DNA from 2 places in the Leucogemmata humicola genome. Region 1 is predicted to be linked to the other one. Evidence: riboswitches for the same ligand, from Rfam matches in the RefSeq annotation. Region 1 holds a riboswitch; the other holds the start of a gene.

Evidence for each region. Region 1 has a riboswitch for thiamine pyrophosphate ahead of AC6H4Z_RS07310 (TonB-dependent receptor). Riboswitches for the same ligand answer to the same signal wherever they lie in the genome.
Region 2: another riboswitch for thiamine pyrophosphate. It lies ahead of thiC (phosphomethylpyrimidine synthase ThiC); the one in region 1 lies ahead of AC6H4Z_RS07310 (TonB-dependent receptor).

Annotation. Positions count from the first base shown of each region.
Region 1 covers NZ_AP040875.1:1,778,383-1,786,401, forward strand. Annotated here, with positions in the region: gene AC6H4Z_RS07290 (MATE family efflux transporter) at 1-1,227, shown strand, start outside; gene AC6H4Z_RS07295 (transglycosylase SLT domain-containing protein) at 1,221-2,108, opposite strand; gene AC6H4Z_RS07300 (hypothetical protein) at 2,172-2,681, opposite strand; gene AC6H4Z_RS07305 (four-helix bundle copper-binding protein) at 2,678-3,064, opposite strand; gene AC6H4Z_RS07310 (TonB-dependent receptor) at 3,128-5,218, opposite strand; TPP riboswitch at 5,211-5,312, opposite strand; gene AC6H4Z_RS07315 (YMGG-like glycine zipper-containing protein) at 5,387-5,851, shown strand; gene infA (translation initiation factor IF-1) at 5,945-6,166, shown strand; gene AC6H4Z_RS07325 (porin) at 6,331-7,431, shown strand; gene AC6H4Z_RS07330 (L-threonylcarbamoyladenylate synthase) at 7,446-8,019, opposite strand, start outside.
Region 2 covers NZ_AP040875.1:5,128,342-5,136,360, forward strand. Annotated here, with positions in the region: gene AC6H4Z_RS22050 (carbon-nitrogen hydrolase family protein) at 1-9, shown strand, start outside; gene AC6H4Z_RS22055 (hypothetical protein) at 321-674, shown strand; gene AC6H4Z_RS22060 (thioredoxin domain-containing protein) at 1,163-1,516, opposite strand; gene thiD (bifunctional hydroxymethylpyrimidine kinase/phosphomethylpyrimidine kinase) at 1,598-2,431, opposite strand; gene thiE (thiamine phosphate synthase) at 2,428-3,084, opposite strand; gene thiM (hydroxyethylthiazole kinase) at 3,081-3,911, opposite strand; gene thiC (phosphomethylpyrimidine synthase ThiC) at 3,915-5,660, opposite strand; TPP riboswitch at 5,769-5,871, opposite strand; gene AC6H4Z_RS22085 (MerR family transcriptional regulator) at 5,916-6,371, shown strand; gene AC6H4Z_RS22090 (ion channel) at 6,412-7,443, shown strand; gene AC6H4Z_RS22095 (Na+/H+ antiporter) at 7,457-8,019, opposite strand, start outside.

The DNA.
Region 1 (8,019 bases):
TGGCAAATCTTCATCATCGTCATTGCATTCATCACCTCGCTCTTCACGGGGATGAGTGTGCTCGTCGCCCGCTTTGCTGGGGCCGGTGAGGAAGAGAAGGTCGATCGAACGGTGTATCAGGCATTTCTCACGGCGATCGGGATCTCGTTGTTCATCATGGCGCCGTTGGGATATGTGTTGTCGCCGCACCTGCTCGATCTCGTGAACGCGGCGCCGAAGGTCAAGGCCGAAGCGCTGCCGTTCCTGCGGATCATGTTCATGTTCAGCAGCGGGATGCTGGTGTTCTTCATGCTTGGCGGCGCGCTGCGCTCGGCCGGTGACGCGCGCACGCCGATGGTGCTTGGCATCGCGACAACCGTGCTCAACATCGTGCTGAACGTCGTGCTCATTCGCGGCCTGGGTCCGATTCCGGGTTTCGGGACGACCGGCGCCGCGATGGGGACATGCATCTCATCGGGCCTGGTTGCGCTGTACGCGCTGATGAAGCTCACTCGCGGCGGTTGGGTCGTGTCGTTCCCTCGAGGGCAGGGCTACGCCCCGGACTGGACGATCATCAGATCGCTATTTCGCTTCGGGCTACCCACGGGCATTCAGGGAATTGCGATGAACATCGGCGGCGTACTCATGCTGTCGTTCATCGGTTCGCTCGCGCAGAGCGCAGCCGCACAGGCGGTGTTTGCTGTGTCGTATTCGCAGCTCTTCTCGCTCATCACGTGGACGTCCACCGGATTGATGGGCGCTGCGGCGGCGGCCGCTGGACAGAACCTGGGTGCGGGAAAACCTGATCGCGCTGATGAGGCAGTGCACGTCGCCGCGCGAATCGCGATGCTGGGCGCCGGTTTTATCGGTCTGTTCTTTCTCTTCTTCCCGGCGCAATTGCTTGGTGTATTCGGTATGACCGAGCCCGTGGTCGTCGAGATCGGATCGGAGCTGTTGCGCGTTCTCAGTCTGTCGGGATTGTTCATCGCTGTGGCGCTCACGTACACGGGCGGCCTTCAGGGAACGGGTGACACGAAGAGCCCGCTGTACATATCAGTCATCTCGCAGATCATCGTTCCGCTCGGGATCTGCTTCGTGATCAAGCACACGGGGACGCTGCAGCCACTGCACATCTGGATCGCCATTCTCATCGGCCACGCGACCCGCTGCGGCTTGAGCGTCCTGCGTTTTCGCCAGGGGAAGTGGCGGTCGATCTCCGTCGATATCAGCGGCGGTGGGCGCTACTGAGTTGCTGGGGCGGTATCCGGTTGCCGTCCCATAAGCCCGGAAATGAACGGCTTGGCGATGCAGTCGTAGAAACTCTTGTCGCCGCACATCGCTTCCGCCTGGTTTTCGACGAAGGTCTTCACCTTGTTCGGGTATGTCTTGCAATTGGGCGTGTGGCTGCCGCTCACGCAGCCGTTATAGCGAAGCAGCCCTTTGCCGACATTGCCTTGCGTTACGCTGCCAGAATCGGATTTGATGTACTGTTTGAGGATGTAGATACCGTATTTCAAATTCGTTGAATCGGACGCCAGATCTTTACCGAACTTGGCGCTCAATGCCTTGAGCCAAATCTTCGGATAGACCTGCATGAGGCCGACCGCGCCAACGTCTGACATGGCGCCGCTGATGAATCGGGAATTCTCGGTGAGCATGACGCCGAACACCACCGCCGGAGGAATGCCCTCGACGTACGATTCGCGGACGGCGTAGTAGGCAATCGAATCCGCGCGCGCCGGATTTACGCGACCTGTCTTCACGAGGTCGGCAGCAAACGCCTTCCGATCGGCCTCGAATTGAGGCGTTTTCATCATTTGCGCGATGCGACTCGTATCTACCGCGCCAGGCGTTGGCGCCGGCGTCAGCACTGTCTTCGCGAACACCGGCGCCTTCTTGCTGATCGCCTGAACGACCGTTGGCTGATTCGTGAAAATCGGCCGAGTCAGCGTGATTGCCGCGATGATGGCGAGCAGAGCTCCGCCGATGAGCGCTAGATCTCGTCCGGCGATTCCCAGCAAGCGGGCCGAACGGCTCGGTTTTGCATCACGCCGACTAGCCGAGGGCTCCGCGCGGCGATCGTTCGCCTCGCGACGCTCCGGTTTGGGTGATGAGAGCGGCTCGGACATGGTGCCGTAAAACGCAAGCGCCGCACCGGGTTCACCGTCGGAGCGCGTTGCCCGCCCGGCAGGTCAGCGTTTTCCGACCCGCTTCATTTCATAGACGGTCACGCGGTCGTGGCCGCCCAGGCCGGTGCGTGCGGTTGCCGTCCACGCGTTTGCGCCCTGCGACGACCACGCGAAGCTGTTGTTCGCGTTCGCTTGCGGCACGAAGTACGCGCCCGTCTCGTCGATGTGCGTCGCGGCCCAGCGGCCAGGCCCGAACGTATGAAAGATTCGGCCGACGGACAGATAGACGCGGCCACTGCCCGTCGTGCGCGTCAATGTCGAGTCGCTGTAGTACGTGATCTCGATCGTTGAATCATTCGCGAACTGATAGCGCTCGTAGAAGGTCCGCTCGCCCGTGGCGTTTCCTTCCCACGTGCCCTCGAGCCATTTGAGTCTGGCGAGGTCTGCCGTGCCGAACGCCGCGCGCGGTTGTCCGCGTTGCGCCTGTGCCACCGTGGCTGCGGCCGCTGTCACAACCGCCGCGAGAACGACGAGCAACGAGCGCCGAATGGCGGGCGAACGCGAAATGCTCATCCGCCCGCTTCGTCTCCCATCGCGGCCATTCGATCGCAGGACTCAGCGCATGATCCGCACACGTCGGCGCAGTGCGCAAGCTGCTCGTCACCGCTGATGGTGCGGCAGGCTTCTTCGCAGGCGCGGCAGAGTTCGGCGCACGCGCCGCAGGTGACGACATGATATGGAGATCCGCGCAACATGAAGTTCGCGCTCGTCTGACACATCTCCGCGCAGTCGAGTAGCAGGCCCACGAGGTTGACCTCAGTGTGGTCGCCGCCCGTCGCGAGGCAGTGCTGCAACGACAGCGTGCACACCGCGTGGCAATTCAGGCACTCCTCGATGCACTCTTGGAGCGCGTCGTGGGTGTGCTCGTGGGCGCTATCGGTGTCGTTCGTGGCCATGGCTGCTCCGAGAGTGTAAACGCTGACGACCGGGGCAGGTTGCGTACCGCGGCGACCGACCGGTCAAAATCCGACTTTCAAACCCATGAAATAGTTGCGCGGCGGGAGGACGAAATAGTACGACACACCGTCGCTCGCGTAGCCGCTCCCGTACTTCTTGCTGTCCGTCAGGTTGTTGCCGCGCAACAGGATCTCGTATTCGCGGACGTGAAACGACACGCTGCCGTCGAGATTGAACGCGGCAGGAAGAACGTAGCGCGAGTCGTTGGTGTTCTGCAGGAACGCGCGGCTGGCGAAGCGGGACTCGAGCGCGAACGAGACATTCTGCGTCGCCGCCAGCTGAGCTCGTTGGAACGTCGTGAAGTGCGGCGTGAGCAGCGGCTCGACGTCGTGATACGTGAGCGGCGTGCTCTGGCTCGAGTCGGTGTACGAGCGAATCCGATTCATACTCGCCGCGAAATTGGCGGTCAACATCAGGCGAGGAATCGCGCGATAGGTCACGTCGGCCTCGATGCCGCGCCGGTAGCTGGCGCCAACGTTCTTACGCAGTGCTGATCCAGTGAGGCTGAGTGCACCGATCGGTGCGATCTCGTTTCGAAAGTCCATCGAGTAGACGTCAACGTTCAGGTCGACGTTGCGCGTGCGGTACGCTGCGCCGAGCTCGAGATCGTGAACCGTCTCGGGTTTCACGCGCGTCAGATCGCCGACGTCCGCGACGTTCGAAGCGTCGACATTGTCCGCTCCGGCAAACATGTCGCTGCGCGCCGGTTCGCGAGAGTTCTTGCCGTATGATGCGTAGACCGACAGGGGCTCGCTCAGCGCGTAGGTGATTCCTGCCTTCGGATTGACGAACGACCACGAGACGGATCGCTCGGCGATGCCGGCGTTCGCGTCGGGCGAGTAGCGGAATTCGGCATGACGTGCCTGCGCGTCGCCGAAGAGCGTCGAGCGGCCAGCCGTGTACGCGAGTTTGACGAACGCGCTCGCGTCCTGCTTGTGGCCGGTGTTGAAATAGACCGCGTCAGTGAGGTTGGGCCGTTCGTATTCGGCGTGATCGCGCGCGTACGTATTCGCGTTGACGCCCACGTCTACCTGGAGCGCGTCGTGCCGATAGCTCCAATCCGACGTCACGCCGTACCAAACGAACTTGAGATTGAAGTTGTCGAGCGAATCGATGAGCACATCGTAGTCGCCGCTCGCGGAGATGCGATACGCCGTGGTGGACAACGACGACGACGGGCCGAGTAGCCGCGTGTACGAGAGTGCGGCAATGCGCTCGCCGAAACCGTCGCGTTCGCGCGGCGTGAGCGGATTGATACGACGATCGGTTGCGAGATCGCTCTCGGCGACGGCGAGATACGCCATCGTATCGCGCATCGTGCCGGTCGTCACGGTGACCTTGGCGATGTCGCGGTCGCCGAGGTAGCCGGCGGAGAAGAAGAGTGAACGTCCTTCGACGCCCGAGTGGTAGCGATAGCCGTCGGTATGCAGCGCCGACACCCGCGCGTACATCGCGAAGCGACTTGGCAACAGACCGCTCGAGAATTCTGCACTCATGCGCTTCGAGCCGAACGAGCCGCCCTCGAGCTGAACTTCGGCGCGACGCGGGGCAGCGAGTGAAACGCTCTCCATGTTGATGGAGCCTGCGTACGCCGCGGTGCCATTGCTGCTCGTGCCAACGCCGCGCTGCACTTGAACGGAGTTGAGGCTATTGGCCAAATCGGGGAAGTCGGCGAAGTACAGCACCTGATCTTCCGGATCGTTCAGCGGAATGCCGTCGAGCGTGAGGTTGATTCGCGATTGATCGATGCCGCGAAGCCTGATGTAGCTATAGCCCCAGTAGTTGCCGGTCTCTGCGTGCGCCGTGAGTGACGGCGCGGCTCCCTGCAGGAGCATTGGCACGTCCTGACCGAAGTAGCGTGGCTTCACCTCGCTCGAGGTGATCGTCTTTTGCGAGATCGGTGCGGAGCCGGCGCCGCGCACGGCAGATATCATGACGCGTTCGAGTTGCTGCGTGCGACTGCTGTCGGCGCGCGCGCTGTCGCGGCCCGCAGCTTGGGCGCCGAGCGTGGTGCTGGCGATGAGAAGGGTGAGCGACGCAGTGGCGATCGCCCGGGTGCGGCGCGCAGGCGCCGATGGGAACAACACAGTCATCTGATTGACTCCCTACGCCGGTACAAACCGGATCAGGTTCTACGGGTCTCTCTCAGCCTGCACCCGACGTGGGCAGGCACCCCGGTCAACGGCGAAACATAGCGACGCAATCGTGGCACGTGGCCTGCCTTTTAGTGCGGCATGCCATTCACACAAAGAAGGCCACCAATGACGAAGCGCATTCTCTCAACACTGATTTTCGGGCTCACGATCGCCACCGTCGCGTGCGGGAAGGGTCGATCTGGCGCCGCGGATACGACCCTGAATAGGGATCTCTCACTAGCGGCACAGCAGCATTCGCTCGATAGCCTCGCCGACGCGCCAGCCCAGTCGTCGGCACCGCGAACGGCCACGACGACTCATCGGACATCATCGTCTGGTGATGTGTCTCACACCCGGCGGAGCGCGGCGAGTACTTCGACCGTGTCATCGAGCGGCTCCGCTCCGGCCTCGACGGGCGGCACAGTCGAGAAGCACACGCAGCGCGATGCGGCGATCGGCGCGGCGGCGGGTGCTGTTATTGGAGCGACGACCAGTAAGAACAAGGTGAAAGGCGGGGTGATCGGCGGCGTCGTGGGCGGGATTCTGGGCGGCGTGATCGGCAACAACGTCGACAAGAAGAAAAAGCCCTAGGTAGGCGGCGCCGCCTGCCCGGCGGCGCGTCTTACTGGATTTCGACCGAGGCCCTATACTTGTAGCTCCCGTGTACGTCCATAACGAGGGTTCATGGCCAAGGAAGAACCGATACAACTGGAGGGGCAGGTGACGGAGGTGTTGCCAAATGCGACCTTCCGTGTGCAGTTGACCAACGGTCACAACGTGCTCGCGACGCTCGGCGGCAACATGCGGCGATTCCGGATCCGCGTGCTTCAGGGCGATCGCGTCACTATCGAGGTGTCGCCGTACGATCTCACGCGCGGCCGCATCATCTTCCGGCACAAGACCTGATTGTTTTCGGCGCGCGTCGCGGGGCGCGCGCCTGTCGTTCTGCCTTCACGGCTCCAGATCGTCCCTCCGTCGCAACGCCTGCCTTCCCCCCGTTCGCGGCTCAATTTGTCCCGCCGGTTTGCGAATTCCGGTCCTGCCGCTGCTTCCTGATTGGTATCCCCACAATGCTACTGCGCCACCTCCGCGCCCGTTGGGCGGCCGTCACGATCGTGTCGTGTGTAATCGCGGCGCGCGCGATGGCGCAGGACAGCGCCACGACGCCGCGGTTGGCGCCGGGTGCGTCGCCATCGTTCATTCCGACGTTGAGCATTCACGGATACATCCAGGTCTACTACCGCGCCGGTGATCCGTTGACCAAAGACGGATTCCGATTGCGAAAATCCGATCTGAAGTTTGCCGGCGATGTGTCGCCCAATGTTCAGTGGCGTGTGACGTTCGACGCCGGAAAATTGCTGACGCTGACCAACAAGACCACGGTCATCGCCGATTCGGTCGCGCTGAGCGATGCGGCGATCGATCAGAAGTCGAAGCTGCTCCAGGATGCGGCGCTGACGTACAACGTCAACAAGGATCTCAATTTCGACATCGGGCAGCAAATCATCCCGCTGACGCTCGAAGGCAAGATTACCGCGGCGCAGGTCGAGACGATCGAACGAAATCTCTTCACGAGCGAGCGGTCGCGCGCCGTGGGGCTCGGGGATGTGCGCGACATCGGTGTGTCGGTGAATGGCTTTGCGGTGAATACCATCGAGTATCACGCCGGTGTGTTCAACGAGACGGGCGATGACGCCGGCAGCACCGATACGAATCAGCAGAAGGCGTTTATTGGCCGCATCTCGATTCACCCGTCGCCGTTTCCGGCACTGCAGTTCGGCGCGAGTGGCGGCTACGAGGGCGGAGCGCGCACGCTCCAGCGACGTCGTGGCGCGACCGAAGTCCAGTTTCGCGTACCGTTGTTCACGCTGCGCGCCGAGTCGATGTCGGCGCGCGACGGAAATCTTCGCCGCTTCGGCTGGTATGGACTCGGCGCTTTGCGACCGACGTCGAATGTGCAGCTCGTCGCGCGGTTCGACTCGTGGGACCGCGATTTGAGTCGTGATGCGTCGGTCGCCGACGCGTATGAGCGACAGGTAGTGCTGGGCGGGAGCTACGGGCTCGATCTAGCGACGCGCGTTTCAATCAACGTCATTCGGCAGACGTTTCCGAACGTCAACAACATTCGTGCGGCAACGTTTCTCATGACCGCGTTCCAGGCGTCCTGGTGAGCTGACCGCCGCGCTTATCGCGCGGCGCGCTCGAGTCGGTCACGCACGCCCGTCCAGTCGTCGCTCACAGGCGGACGTTCGACGAGGATCACGTCGCACCCGCCGTCGTCCATCGCGTGGAGTGTCTCGTACAATCGGCTTGCGTAGCCAGCTGACGTCGACGGCATTCGCGTCAGCACCGCGACCGTCGCTGCGGTCAGGTCGGAATTGATCACGACCGCGCCGATGACGTGGCCGCGCGCGCGCTCGCGAGCCACTGTTTCCGCCATGTTGGATGCGTCGACGAGAATGAGATGCGCGCGCGGGGAATAGTGCCGGTCCAGCATGCCGGGAGAGGGACGGGCATCGCTCCCCTCGATGCGATTCGCCAGCATGAGAGGGCCGATGACGCGATTCAACTCCTCGGCGCTGATCGTCCCGGGGCGCAGCAGCGTTGGCGTTGGTGTCGTGAGGTCGACGACGGTCGATTCGATTCCAACTGTCGTAGGACCGCCGTCGAGAATGACGTCGACCGAATCGCCAAGTGATTTGGCGACGTGCGCGGCGGTCGTCGGCGATAGCATCATCGAGCGGTTCGCACTCGGCGCG
Region 2 (8,019 bases), 2.4 Mb from region 1:
AAGTATTGATGGTTTGAAAAGGCGCAACGACTGAAGGGCGGGACAGCCGAACGACGCACCGGCCGAACAACGCACCGGCCGAACAACGCACCGGCGAACAACGCACCGGCCGAACAACGCACCGGCCGAACAACGCACCGGCCGAATAGCGCACCGGCCGAATAGCGCACCGACCGAACAACGCACCGGCCGAACGGCGCACCGGCCGAATAGCGCACCGGCCGAACAACGCACCGGCCGAACAACGCACCGGCCGAATAGCGCACCGGCCAAACACCGCGACGGCCGAACACCGCACCGGCGAAACAACGAGGCGGCCGGTGTCACGTCTTCAAAAGCGACGTGAGCATTTTGATAATCGTGACGAGGCGGTTGCGAAGCCTCCAGAAGGTCGCCTCCGCGATTCGTTCGGACTGCAGGTTGGCTCGCAGGTGCCGAATCGTCTCTTCCGCCTCGCCCCGCGCGATTCGAAGGGCTCGGTTGCGCTCACCCTTCTTACCTCGACCGAATCCTTCGCTGATGTTGGCACCGATCGAGTGGGCGGAATCCCGGAGTTGGCTCGCGTGGATCAACTGTCGCGGAGCGCGATCGATGAGTTGACTGATTTCGTCCGCGACGTGATCCGCGGCGTCGAGAACGGCAAGATCTCGGTGATTGCTCATTCCTCACACTAGATCATCCGCGCGACGTCTCTGCGACCGGTTCGTTGCGTAACGCATCTCCATATTTCGCCTCCGCCGTCCCGCGCCGGACGGCCGGGGGGGGGGCGGGTGCGTCGTCTGGCCGGTGCGCTGTTTCGGCCGTCACGTTGTTCGGCCGCCGCGTTGTTCGGCCGCCGCGTTGTTCGGCCGCCGCGTTGTTCGGCCGCCGCGTTGTTCGGCCGCCGCGTTGTTCGGCCGCCGCGTTGTTCGGCCGCCGCGTTGTTCGGCCGCCGCGTTGTTCGGCCGCCGCGTTGTTCGGCCGCCGCGTTGTTCGGCCGTCGCGTTGTTCGGCCGCCGCGTTGTTCGGCCGCCGCGTTGTTCGGCCGCCGCGTTGTTCGGCCGCCGCGTTGTTCGGCCGCCGCGTTGTTCGGCCGTCGCGTTGTTCGGCCGTCGCGTTGTTCGGCTGTCGCGTTGTTCGGCTGTCGCGTTGTTCGGCCGTCGCGTTGTTCGGCTGTCGCCTTCTACTCCCCGACCTGTCGCCGATTCATGTGCTGAGTGAGCCGATCAATCAGCTTCGCCTTTGGCATGATGCCAATGACGCGATCGACGAGCTCACCATCCCGAAACACCAGCAGCGTTGGAATGCTGCGCACCCCGTATCTCACCATCGTAGCCGGCTCGGCATCTGTGTCCATAGCCAACACGCGAATGGCCGATCCCAGTTCGCCCGCAACGGCTTCGATGATCGGTTGCATCACTTTGCACGGCGGACACCACTCCGCTGAGAGGTCCACGGCGACGAGGCCCGTACCTGGAGCGATGGCAGACGCGAACGCCGCGTCGGTAACGGCGTGGAGAACGGTGGATGCAGACATCGAGATGAACCTCCCATCGAGTTGGCCCGGTGCGCTCGCTACCGGTTATCGAGGAGGTTAAGCCTTAAAGCGCGCTTTAAGTCAAGCCGACGGTAGGCCGCCACGCGACCACAGCGCGCCAAGCTGATGTACCGGACCCGCTCCGCCGCCCACCGTGAGATCGTTACCGTGCGCGATCGACTCGGCGACGAAGCGCTGCGCGGCCGCGCATGCGTCCGCGAGCGAGAATTCTCGTGCAAGGAAGACTGCGATCGCCGACGAGAGCGTGCAGCCAGTCCCGTGAAGCGTGGTCGCCGCCACGCGCGGCGCGCGAAGCTCTCGCATCTCCACGCCATCGTCTAGCACGTCAACTGCGAACTCGGCGTCATCGAGATGGCCACCAGTCACCAAGACGGCACGGACACCAGAGCCCATGAGACGACCGGCCGCCTCGCGCATCGCCGCAACGGAGCGCGGCTCCGGAATCTCGACAAGCACGGCCGCCTCATAGACGTTCGGCGTGACGACCGTGCCCAGGGGGATCAGCTCGCGGCGCAGGGCGTTGAGCGAAGTCTCATCGATCAAGCGAGCACCAGTCGATGCTCGCAGGACTGGATCGATGACGACGATCGGTGGCTTGAACGTTCGCAACACGTCGGCCACGACGCTCACGGCGTCGCCCGAACCAAGCATTCCGATCTTCACAGCATCGACGCGTACGTCGTTGAAGACTGCCTCGAGTTGCGCGCGAAGCACGTCGGCGGGAACTGGGAACACACCTGACACGCTAACCGTGTTCTGTGCCGTCAACGCCGCCGGAGCGGCACAACCGTATGCGCCGAGCGCAGCGAAGGTCTTGAGATCGGCCTGAATGCCAGCACCGCCGCTCGGATCAGAGCCGGCGATGCTCAGAACATTCGGGACGCGATCGTTCACGTCGCGAACTCGAACGCGGGGCGCGTCGACACTTCGACCAGTTGACGCGCAGCATCAGCGGGATCCTGAGCCGAACAGATGGCCGAGACCACGGCAATGCCGCTCACGCCGGTCGCGCGTACTCGCGCCGCGTTACCGTAGTTGATCCCACCGATTGCGACGCTCGGCAGCGATAACGCGCGACAGACAGCAGCGGTTCCACTCAACCCGAGCGGCGGCGCTGCATCGAGTTTGGTTGGTGTCGTGAACACCGGCCCCACGCCGATGTAGTCGACGACTGATGGATCGACCAACTCCGCTTCGGCGAGCGTCGTGACCGATAGGCCGACGATTGCGTTCGGTCCGATGAGACGCCGAGCGTCGGCCGCGGACATGTCGTCCTGGCCGACGTGCACTCCGGTTGCGCCGGCGGCGAGTGCAACGTCGACGCGATCGTTGACGATGAGTGGAATGTCGAACGGGCGCAGCACCGCGGCGAGTGCTGCGGCGACTTCGACAAACGCACGAGTCGACGCATTCTTCTCACGAAGCTGCACCGCGGTGACGCCGCCGCGCACGGCTTCCATCACGAGATCCTCGATCGATCGTCCCATTGTATCGTCGCGGCCAACGACGAGATACAACGACAAATCGATCGATCGACGCGCGCTCATTCTCGGTCGCGCACGCGGGCGCGCCGTTCGAGTTCGTCGCGATCCAGACGGTACAATGCGTCGAGCAGATGCAGTTGCAAGGAGCCCGGTCCGGGCGACTGTTCCGCCGCTATTTCACCCGCGACGCCCAACGTCGCGAGTGCCGACACCGTCGCTGCGAACGGATCATCGTTGGCGCCGAGAAAAGCGCCGACGAGTGCGGTGGCAGTGCAGCCCAACCCGGTGACGCGCGCCATCATCGGATGGCCGTTGTGAATCGCAACGACGCGATCGCCATCCGTGACGTAGTCGACCACGCCGGTCATGGCAACGATTGCATGCGTATCGCGAGCGAGCGAACGTGCAGGCTCGAGTGCCGCCTGCGTCGAGTGCGTTGCGTCTACGCCTTTGCCGGCGGCGCCGAACGATCCTGCCAGCACCATGATCTCCGACGCATTGCCGCGAATCACCGCCGGCGTGAGGCGCGCGAGATCGGCGCTGACCTGCGACCGATAGCTCGTCGCGCCGGCGCCGACGGGGTCGAGCACCCAGCGAATGCCTGCGCTATTCGCTCGGGCGACCGCGAGATGCATGGCGTCGACCCAGCTGGGCGATAACGTACCAATGTTGATCACGACCGCACGCGAAATCGCCGCGAATTCTTCGACCTCTTCCGCCGCGTGCACCATCGCAGGCGACGCACCGACGGCGAGCAGCGCGTTCGCCGTGTTATTCATGACGACGTAGTTCGTGATGTTGTGCACCAACGGCGCGGCGTCTCGCACACGTACGAGCGGCGTGGAGAAATCGAGCGTCGTCGTGTTTGTCGGAATCGTTGTCGTTGCCATCGCTCAATCTCCCGTAGCGACAGTCGCCGTTGTGGCGACATACAGTTCTCCACCGGTAGCGCGGAACTCAGACGCTTTCGCCGCGAGTCCAACGTCCAGCGCATCGGTGGTATTCGCGCCAAGCGATGCGGCGTAGTCGCGGACATCTTGAGTGATCTTCATCGAGCAGAACTTCGGGCCGCACATCGAACAGAAGTGCGCGACCTTCGCACCATCTGCCGGCAGCGTTTCGTCGTGATAGGCGAGCGCCGTCACTGGATCGAGCGCGAGGTTGAACTGATCGCGCCAACGAAACTCGAAGCGCGCCTTGCTCAGCGCGTTGTCCCAGTCGCGCGCGTGTGGATGGCCCTTGGCAATGTCGGCAGCGTGCGCGGCAATCTTATACGTGATGACGCCGGCCTTCACGTCGTCGCGATTCGGCAGACCAAGGTGTTCCTTGGGCGTGACGTAGCAGAGCATGGCTGTGCCGTACCAACCGATCTGCGCCGCGCCAATGGCGCTGGTGATATGGTCGTAGCCCGGCGCGATGTCCGTGGTGAGCGGTCCGAGCGTGTAGAACGGCGCTTCGTTACACCACTTGAGCTGCTTGTCCATGTTCTCTTTGATGAGATGCATCGGAACATGGCCCGGGCCCTCGTTCATTGTCTGAACGTCGAACTCCGACGCGATCTTGTTCAACTCTCCCTGCGTCCGCAGCTCGGCGAATTGCGCTTCGTCGTTCGCATCGTAGATCGAACCGGGACGAAGGCCATCACCGAGCGAGAAGGACACGTCGTACGCACGCATGATCTCGCAGATTTCGCGGAAGTGCGTGTAAAGGAAGCTTTCTTTGTGATGCGAGAGACACCATTTCGCGATGATCGACCCGCCCCGTGACACGATTCCGGTCATTCGCTTGGCGGTCATCGGGACGTACCGTAGCAGCACGCCAGCATGCACAGTGAAGTAGTCGACGCCCTGCTCCGCCTGTTCGATCAGCGTGTCGCGATAGAGCTCCCACGTCAGCTCTTCGGGAACGCCGCCAACTTTCTCGAGCGCCTGATAGATCGGCACCGTGCCGATGGGCACCGCGGAATTGCGAATGATCCACTCGCGTGTTTCGTGAATGTCCTTGCCGGTCGAGAGATCCATGACCGTGTCGGCACCCCACAGGGTTGCCCAGCGGAGCTTCTCGACTTCGTCGTCGATCGACGAACGAATGGCAGAATTACCGATATTGGCGTTGATCTTCACCTTGAACATGCGGCCGATGATCATCGGCTCGAGCTCCGGGTGATTGATGTTCGCTGGAATGATTGCGCGGCCGCGCGCGACTTCGTCGCGGACGAGTGTGGCCGGCAGACCTTCGCGCAGCGCAATGAACTCCATTTCAGGAGTGATCTCACCGCGCCGCGCGTAGTACATCTGCGTTACCGGTCCGGTGCCGCGTAGCGTTGGCCGCTGCAGACCTTCAGGGATTTCGGCGCGCGGGCCGGCAGGTGCCGTGTACGTGCGCGACACCGTCGCTACGTTGCCGCGCGACTCGATCCACTCGGCGCGAAGCGCAGGCAATCCATCGCGCACGTCGTAGCCGCGTGGGCCACTCGTGTCGTAGACGCGGAGCGATGGCTCGCCGCCGGAGAGCGTGATCTCCCGGAACGGAACCTGGATTCCATGCGGTCCACTCACGTGAACCTTGTGGGAGTTCGGGAACGCGTCGCCGTAGCCGGTGTCCGCGATCTCGAGCGGCGGCAAAATCGTAGCAGCCATGGTGTCTCTCCTGCCAACAATTGCAGTCGAGATCCGGATGGGTTCGGTGGCCGTCGACACGACGGCCATCGAGGCGACGGGACGCGAAATCCTGGGAATTCCAGGAATCCTCGCGACTCGCCGCGCTCCCTACGCCGGTGTGATCCGGATCAGGTTCCAAGGGACTATCTCAACTCCGCGCTCTCGCGACGGAATACCCCTGGCGGCAGGGGTGAATTTACCTGATACGGAAGAAATCAGCGAGGGTGAGTCACGATGGACGGTCTGAGCATTGGCGAGATCGGTGAACGGGCGGGGATCGCCGCGTCGGCGATACGCTACTACGAGCGGCTGGGACTGCTCCCCAAACCGGCCCGCATTGGCGGCCAGCGACGGTACGATGAGAGTATTCTCGAATGGCTGTCGCTGATCGCGCTCGCGCGCGAGGCCGGGTTCACCATGGCCGAGATCAAGCGCCTCGTGACCGAATTCAAACCCGGCACGCTGCCGGCGGCGAAGTGGAAAGAGCTCGCGACGCACAAGCTCGAGGAGATCGACGAGACCATCGCGCGCGCCGAACGAATGCGCGCCGTGCTACGCATCGCACTGGACTGCGGATGCTTTCGACTCGAGGACTGCGGTGCGCTGTTGGCTGCCGGGCCGGTCGACGGTCAGAGTCCATGCGTACTTCCAAGCTCCGTCAAGCGCAAAGCGTCCGGTCGCATTCGCTGAATGACTTGCGTCCCTTCCTCGACTCATCGATCATCCCACTGTGCACCAACCTTCGATTGACGATCGCGACGGTCAGCCGCCGCCAAACGCGCCGCCGGGACGCGAATACACCGACCTGGGCTTCGGGCGTGTCGTTTCCCAGCAGGTTCGCGGACGTTTTCTCTCGCACGACGGCGAACCAACAAGCCGCAAATATGGCCTCGGCTCGCAACGACTCGAGCGCTTCTATCTCGCCGCGCTGAACGCACCGCTCGCCGTCTTCGCACTGTGGGCGCTCGGCACGCTGCTGCTGCTGAATGGCTTCTTCACGCTCGGCTACCTCGCGCTCGGCGACAACACGTTGCACGGCGGCGATCTGCTCGGGCTCAAAGATCCGTTTTTGCGCGCATTCAGCTTCAGCGTCGCCAAGTTCACGACGAGCGATCCCGGGCCGATCTACGCGATCGGTCCTACGGCGCATTGGCTCGTGGTCTTCGAGTCGTTCTTTGGGCCGTTCATGCTCGTCGCCACGGCCGGTCTGCTCATCGCGCGACTGACGCGTCCGCGCATGCGTCTGCGTTTCAGTCAGTCGGCCGTCATTGCGCCGTATGAAGGTGGCCGTGGCCTGATGTTTCGCTTCGTGAATACGCAGCCGAGCGAGTTGAGCGACGTACAGGTTCGCGTCAGCCTCACCCTGTTCGAAGAAGTCGACGGCAAGCGTGAGCGCAACTTCTATCCGCTCAAGCTCGAGCGCGATTCGGTCGACCTGTTCACGCTACACTGGACGGTCGTTCATCCGATCGACGCCGACAGTCCGATGCGCGGCATGACGCCGGACAAAATCCGCGAGGCGCAGGCCGAGGTGTTGATTCTCGTCAATGCGCACGAGGAGAATTTCTCGACGCGCGTCACCGCTCGCGCCTCATATTGGTGGGATGAGATCCGCTGGGACGCAAAGTTCGCAAGCTTGTTTGCGAGTACGACCGATGGTGCGATCGCGATCGACGTCGACCGACTCGATCGACTCGACCGTTTGGATCCTGGGGCGACGAGCGCGCCCGCTGCAATCGAACAGGCCGCCGCGTCGAAATAGCGGTGACAGCTAGCTAACGATCCTCGCCTGCTCCGACTCGAACGGCTTCGAGGTCGAGTTCCTGTTCGAGCTGGCGTAGCACATCGTCGGAGATCGCGCCTTCATTGCGCAGCCGGACAAGCATGCGTCGCTCGGCTTTCAGCATTTCAGTCCGAAGCCGGCGACGCCCTTCTGGTTCGCCCGAACTGTACTCGAGCAGGCGAATCCGATCGCGCAGTTCGTTGCGGAGCCATTCGACATCGCGACCGTCGACCCACGATTCGCGAGAGACGTCCTCGAGTGCCTCGGCGCCGCGACGTGCCGCCTCCAGGCGCGCGACGCGCGCCTCGGCGTGATGCTCTTCTTCAGGCGTGAAGTTGAAGCGACGAATCAGCGGCGCGAGCGTGAGGCCCTGAAGCACGAGCGTCATCACGATGACGCACATCGTGATGATCACGATCTCGCTGCGATACGGAAAGGCTGCGCCACTCGCGACGACGAGTGGCAGTGCAAGCGCAGTCGCCATGGAAACGATGCCGCGCATGCTCGTCCAGGCGATGAGAAACAACGCTTGCCACGCCGGCATTGGATCTCGCT